2 linked regions of the Tistrella bauzanensis genome follow. The protein of the gene in region 1 binds, or shares a complex with, the protein of each later gene. Links are inferred from orthologs where the notes say so. Each region holds a gene or a part of one and is shown on either strand. Other genes may lie near its edges.

Region 1 (3,159 bases):
GGCGGTCGATGCACCGCGCCCGGCGGCGATATCCGCCGCCTGACCATCCGTCCCGCCCCATCTGCCGTCCACAATCCGACACGCGAAGGAACTCTGCGTCGTGACCGTCATCGAAACCCGTCTGGTCGATCTGGACCACATGACGATCGCCTGCGCCGAGCTGGCACCGGAGGTGCCGGAGGGGCTGCCGGTGCCAGACGGATGTCCGGTCATCTTCATCAACGGCCTGTCGATGCAGGCCACCGACTGGCCGGCGGCGCTGCTGGATGCCGTGCGCCGGACCCACCCGGTGGTGGTGTTCGACAACCGCGATGCCGGGCTGTCCAGCGCCTTCGGCCCCGTGGTGCTGGGCGATCAGGGCGCACCGCCGGCCACGCCCTACACCCTCTATGACATGGCGGCCGATACGGTGGCCCTGCTCGACCATCTGGGGTATGACCGGATGCATCTGGTCGGCTATTCCATGGGCGGGCGCATCGCCCAGATCATCGCCGCCAACCATCCCGGCCGGGTGGCGTCGCTGGCCTGCATGATGTCGTCGGGTGGCCAGCGGCGGGTGGAGGCGGCGGCGGAGGTGCGCGACGCTTTGGGGGCGGCCCGTGCCGAGAGCCTGCTGCGCGCGCCCGATGTCGCGCTGTTCGTGGCCCAGTCTCGCCTTCTCGACGGCACGGCGCTGACGGCCGGCGATGACGAGCACCGCGACCGGATCGAGGCTGCCGTCGCCCGCAGCTATCGGCCGCTGGGCACCGGCCGGCAGATGGCGGCGGTGGAGGCGGCGGGGGACCGCGCGGACCTGCTGGGGCGCATCACCTGTCCCACCCTGTTCATCCATGGCACCGCCGATCCGGTGGTGCCTTTCGCGCAGGCCGCCCAGGGTGCTGCCCGCATCGCCGGCGCGCGGCTGCATCCGATCGAGGGGCTGGGCCATCTGCCGACCCGTGCCGCCCTGGACCGGATCATCGCGCCGCTGGTGGCGCATATCGGGCTTGCGGGCTGATCTGTCCCGCGCCCCTTGCTCGATGCCGGTCAACAGGCTAGAACGCCCCGATGACAGCACCATCCGGGAATAGGCCCTGCCGGTCGCTCGACACCGGCGGTGCCGGCGGTTCGCCGCGGCCGATCCGCCTTGCGCGTGAGGCGGATACCACGGCGTTTGCCCGCGGGCTGGCGCCGGTTCTGCGCGATGGCGGCATGGTGCTGCTGGATGGTGATCTGGGGGCCGGCAAGACCGCCTTTGCCCGTGCGCTGATCCGCAGCCTCGCCGGCGCCGACATCGATGTCCCGAGCCCGACCTTCACCCTGGTGCAGAGCTATGCGCTCGACGGCGTCGAGGTCACCCATGCCGATCTCTACCGCATCGACGATCCCGACGAGATCGACGAACTGGGGCTGGAGGATGCCGCAGCCGGCGGTCTGGTGCTGGTGGAATGGCCTGAGCGTGCCGGTGGCCGGCTGGATCGCGACGCGCTCAGGCTCCGTTTCTCCATCGCCGATGATGGCGCGCGCGTGGTCACGATCGATGCGCCGGGCGACTGGACGGCGCGGCTCGGGCGTCATACCTGTGAACTTCCCGCGGATGATGCCGGTGATGCTGAGGCACCCGATGCGTCCGGCCCATCCGCCCCGTCACGGAATGATCGATGACCGACGTCCCACCCGTCACCCCACCCGCCATCCCGGTGGTCATGGCCGCCGGCGCCGAGCCGGAACCGCGTGATCTGGAGCGGGCGCGCTTCATCGCCCGCGCCGGATGGCGCGGTGCCGAGCGGGTGGTCCTGGCCGGCGATGCCTCGTTCCGCCGCTATGACCGGCTCCGCCTCGACCGCCAGACGGCGGTGCTGATGGATGCCCCGCCCCCGCACGAGGATGTCGGGCCGTTCCTGAAGGTCTGCGCGCATCTGAAGGCGCTGGGCCTGTCGGCACCGACGGTGCTGGCCGCCGATGCCGATACCGGCTTCGTGCTGCTGGAGGATCTGGGCGACGATCTGTTCCGGGTGGCGATCGACCGCGATCCCACGCTGGAGACGGCGCTCTATGCCAGTGCCGTCGATCTGCTGGCCGATCTGCACGACCGGCCGGGCGCGGCGGCGCTTGACGTGCCGGTCTATGGCCCTGATGTGCTGCTGACCGAATCGCTGCTGCTGATCGACTGGTACTGGCCGCTGGCGCTGGGCCGCACGGCCACGGATGCCGAACGCCAGGGCTTCATCGCCGTCCTTGAACCGCTGCTGGCCACGGTCGGCGTGCCACAGGTTCTGGTGCTGCGCGATTATCATGCCGAAAACCTGCTCTGGCTGCCCGGCCGTCGCGGCACGGCGCGGGTGGGCGTGATCGATTTCCAGGATGCGTTGATCGGCCATGCGGCCTATGACCTGGTGTCGCTGCTGGAAGACGCGCGGCGCGACGTCGCTCCCGATCTGGCCGAGGCGATGGTCGGTCGCTATCTGGCGCGCCGGCGTGGCCTCGCTGGCGACAGTGCCGCCGGTGATGCCGATGGCGGCGCCGGTCATACCGAGACCTTCCGCACCGCCTGCGCGGTGCTGGGCGCCCAGCGCAACATGAAGATCGCCGGCATCTTCGCCCGCCTGCATCTGCGCGACGGCAAGCCCCGCTATCTGGACTATCAGCCCCGGGTGTGGCGGATGATCGAACACGATCTGCTGCACCCGGCTCTGCACCCTCTGGCCGAATGGCTGGACGAGCATCTGCCCTGGGACGCCCGTGGTCGCACCACGGCGGTTCCGCCCGGCCCTGTCGAAGGAGACCCCGCATGACCACCTCCGATCTGTCCGGTCATTCTGGTCTGTCCGGGTCTGCGACGGCAGATCATTCCAAGCCGGCGGCGGGGCGGCCCGGCAGCGGCGGCATGCCGGCCAGCGCCATGGTGCTGGCGGCGGGGCTCGGCACCCGCATGCGGCCGTTGAGCGATGATCGCCCCAAGCCGCTGGTCGAGGTCGCCGGCCGGCCGCTGATCGACTGGACGCTCGACCGGCTGGTCGAGGTGGGCGTGCCGCGGATCGTGGTCAACACCCATCATCACGCAGCCAGGCTGTCGGCGCATCTGGCGGGGTTGCGGGCCGAACTGGCCACGCGCTCAGGGGGTGCGATCGAACTGCTGGAAAGCCACGAGGACACGCTGCTCGAAACCGGCGGCGGTGT
Region 2 (3,116 bases), on another replicon or contig:
TGAAGCCCCTGCTGGTCTGCACCTGCCTGGCCCTGTCGCTGCGGCTGGGCTGGACCGAATACGTCGCGACCCCGGCGCCCCGGCTTGCCCCGCCATCATCAGTCGCCCCGCCATCGCCCCCCGCCGTCACGGACACGGCCGCGCCGCGCTGACGGGGTGTGGCCGTCAGCCTTCGCGCGGCCGTTTGCGCCCGAGTCCGAAACCGCCAGACCTATGATGTCGCGACTGAGTCCCGTCATTCTGGCTCATACCCGATGCTGACCGTCACCGGCCCAGCACCCGCGCCTCCGTCAGCGTCAGGCTGCCATCGCCATCGCTGTCGGCGCCGGTGAAGGCGGTGGCTGGCGGGGTCAGGCCGGCGCCGGCCAGGGTGGCCAGGGCGGTGTCGTATTCGGCGCGGCTGACCCGGCCGTCGCCATCGCTGTCGGCGGCGGCGAAGCCCGCATCGATCAGGCTGGACCCGCGTTGGGCAGCGGCGGCGACCGCGTCGAGGCGCGCCAGCGGCACGATCACCTGTCCGGGATAGCCCGTGGCGGCCGTCGTGGTGGCGGCCGATGCCGGCTGCGGCCCCCAGGCCAGCAGCGGTGCCGCCAAGACGGTGTCGCTGGCGGGCCCCGGTGCCAGAACCAGGGTTGATGCCTGAACCAGGCCGGCGGCGCTGCATGCCACCCGTAATGGCGCCGCCGAAACCGGTACCTCGGCCACCGCCGGCGGCGTCACCCGCACCTGTCCGCGATCATTGCCGATCAGGCAGGTGGCGCCGCTGACCGGCTGGCCGCCATGCACCACGCTGATCATCACCGGCACGCGCGCGGCACCCGCCGCCGGCGCCGTCGCAGAAACCGTGGGCGCGGAACCGCCGCTCAAGGGCTGCGATCCGGTCTGCTGGGCGCAGGCGCCAAGGGCTGCGATCGCCGTCAGACCGCTGACCATGGCCACGCGCTGTGCGGCCGCGCGAAGGGGAGTGAGATGCGGCATCGGAAATCCCGGACAAGGTTAAGATAGTCTTAACCCTATCCCGAAAGGTCACAGCCGGGGCGATAGAACTGCATCGGCGCATCAACCGTGGTTGATCAGCCGCGATGCCGGCCGCGCCCACCGGCCGCGACCTGTTCGGCATCGGGGTCCAGCGGCCAGCGCGCCCGCGCCACCAGATCCAGCCCCTGGCCGGCATCCACCGGCCCCTGCATCAGCCGCTCGATCCCCGCCCAGGCGATCATCGCGCCGTTATCGGTGCACAGCCGGATCGGCGGCGCCACCAGATGCAGGCCATGGGTGCCGGCCACGCCGGCCAGCCGGGCGCGCAGCGCGGCGTTGGCGGCCACCCCGCCCGCCACCACCAACGCTCCGCCGCGGCCATGACCGGCGACAAAGGCTTTCGCCGCGCGGCCCACCCGGTCGGCGATGCTGTCGGCCACCGCCGCCTGAAAGCTCGCCGCCAGATCGGCCACATCCTGATGCGACAGCACCTTCAGGCGCTGCGCCTCCTGGCGGATCGCGGTCTTCAGCCCCGAGAACGAGAAATCGCAGTCCGGCCGGCCGATCATCGGCCGGGGAAAGGCGAAGCGCGCCGGATCGCCGGTCGCGGCCGCCCGCTCCACCGCCGGCCCGCCCGGATAGCCCAGCCCCAGCAGTCGCGCGGTCTTGTCGAAGGCCTCGCCCACCGCATCGTCGATGGTGGCGCCCAGGCGGCGATAGCGGCCATGGCCGGTGACCTCGGCGATCAGGCAGTGCCCACCCGATACCAGCAGCAGCAGGAACGGAAAATCGACTCCGTCGGTCAGCCGCGCGGTCAGGGCATGGGCCTCCAGATGGTTGATGCCGATCAGCGGCACCCCCGCCCCCAGCGCCAGGCCCTTGGCGGTCATCAGCCCCACCATCACGCCGCCGATCAGCCCGGGGCCGCTGGTGACCGCGATCGCATCCAGCCCGCCCAGCGTCATCCCCGCCTCCGCCATCGTCGCCGCCACCAGCCGGTCCAGATGGTCGATATGGGCGCGGGCGGCGATTTCGGGCACCACGCCGCCGAAACCCTTGTGTTCGTCGATCTGCGACAGCACCAGATGGGCGCGGATATGGCCCAGCGGCCGGCCCTCGCCGGCGCGCGCGGCCGGGTCCGACACCACCACCGCGGCGGCGGTCTCGTCGCAGCTGCTCTCGATCCCAAGGCAGATCAGCGGCCGCATCGACGGGGCGGAACTGGTCTCTCCGACGGCATTCCCAACGGTATATGTGGCGGTCCGGGCGGTCATCAGGCAGGTTTCCCGCAATGTCGGCCGGTCATGGCCGGTCATCCGCGGCAAGAGGTAGCGGCTCCCGGCGCCGATTACCACTTCCCAAACCGCAATTCAGGCACTAACACAGGCCCGTCATGGTCACGCATCCGCTTCTCCGTATCGGCACCCGCGGCAGCCCGCTCGCCCTTGCACAGGCGAACGAGGTGCGCGGCCGGCTGGCCGCCATCGATCCCGACCTCGCCCGCACGGGTGCGGTCGAGGTCGTCGTCATCCGCACCACGGGCGACCGGGTGCAGGACCGCACCCTCGTGGAACTGGGCGGCAAAGGCCTGTTCACCAAAGAGATCGAGGAAGCGCTGATCAGCGGCGCCATCGATCTGGCGGTGCATTCCATGAAGGACATGCCGACCGAGCTGCCGCCGGGGCTGATCATCGGCGCGCTGCTGCCGCGTGAAGACCCGCGCGATGCCTTTCTGTCGCTGACCGCCGCCACCCTCGACGACCTTCCCGCCGGCGCCGTGGTCGGCACCGCCAGCCTGCGCCGCCAGGCCCAGCTTCTGGCCGCCCGCCCGGATCTTGTCGTCGTGCCGGTGCGCGGCAATGTCCAGACCCGGCTGGAACGACTGCGCGAGGGGCGGATGGACGCCACCCTGCTGGCCATGGCCGGCCTGAACCGCCTGAAGCTGACCGAGGTCGTCCGCAGCCCGATCGACCCGGCGGTGATGCTGCCGGCGGTCGCCCAGGGCGCCATCGGCATCGAATGCCGCGCGGCCGATGATCGCACGGCCGGGTGGGTGCGGGCACTGAACGATCCGGAAACCGCGATCGCGGTTGAGGCCGAGCGCGGCCTGCTGGCGGTGCTCGATGGTTCCTGCCGCA

Evidence for each region.
Region 2: the proteins of tsaE (region 1) and tsaD are in contact, whole or in part, in a crystal structure (PDB 6N9A), measured with the Thermotoga maritima proteins. The link is inferred for Tistrella bauzanensis from one-to-one orthologs. Residues at the interface, in WP_004082108.1 of Thermotoga maritima: Leu37, Gly38, Lys46, Lys57, Val59, Lys60, Ser61, Thr63, Phe64, Thr65, Leu66, Met67, Val69, Pro71, Tyr82, Arg83, Leu84, Asp86, Asp88, Phe89, Asp93, Ile128, Asp130, Glu131, Arg134; in WP_004082750.1 of Thermotoga maritima: Cys10, Asp11, Arg49, His50, Leu82, Gly84, Gly135, Gly136, Glu154, Thr155, Leu156, Asp157, Asp158, Ser159, Glu162, Asp165, Lys166, Arg169, Leu170, Tyr175, Lys213, Thr214, Leu217, Tyr218, Gln221, Arg222, Asn324.

Annotation. Positions count from the first base shown.
Region 1 is NZ_BMDZ01000012.1:16,873-20,031, forward strand. Bases 1-2,845 are described here. They hold tsaE (tRNA (adenosine(37)-N6)-threonylcarbamoyltransferase complex ATPase subunit type 1 TsaE), read left to right. Parts: upstream 1-1,047; coding sequence 1,048-1,644; downstream 1,645-2,845. Other genes in these bases: IEW15_RS07295 (bifunctional folylpolyglutamate synthase/dihydrofolate synthase), read left to right, coding at 1-43; IEW15_RS07300 (alpha/beta fold hydrolase), read left to right, coding at 101-997; IEW15_RS07310 (aminoglycoside phosphotransferase family protein), read left to right, coding at 1,641-2,774. In the rest of the region: IEW15_RS07315 (nucleotidyltransferase family protein), read left to right, coding at 2,867-3,159. UniProt on the Escherichia coli protein: Required for the formation of a threonylcarbamoyl group on adenosine at position 37 (t(6)A37) in tRNAs that read codons beginning with adenine.
Region 2 is NZ_BMDZ01000021.1:55,521-58,636, forward strand. Bases 131-2,932 are described here. They hold tsaD (tRNA (adenosine(37)-N6)-threonylcarbamoyltransferase complex transferase subunit TsaD), read right to left. Parts: upstream 2,187-2,932; coding sequence 1,074-2,186; downstream 131-1,073. Other genes in these bases: IEW15_RS10705 (TSUP family transporter), read left to right, coding at 131-152; IEW15_RS10710 (EF-hand domain-containing protein), read right to left, coding at 265-978; hemC (hydroxymethylbilane synthase), read left to right, coding at 2,372-2,932. Also shown: more of IEW15_RS10705, read left to right, coding at 1-130; more of hemC, read left to right, coding at 2,933-3,116.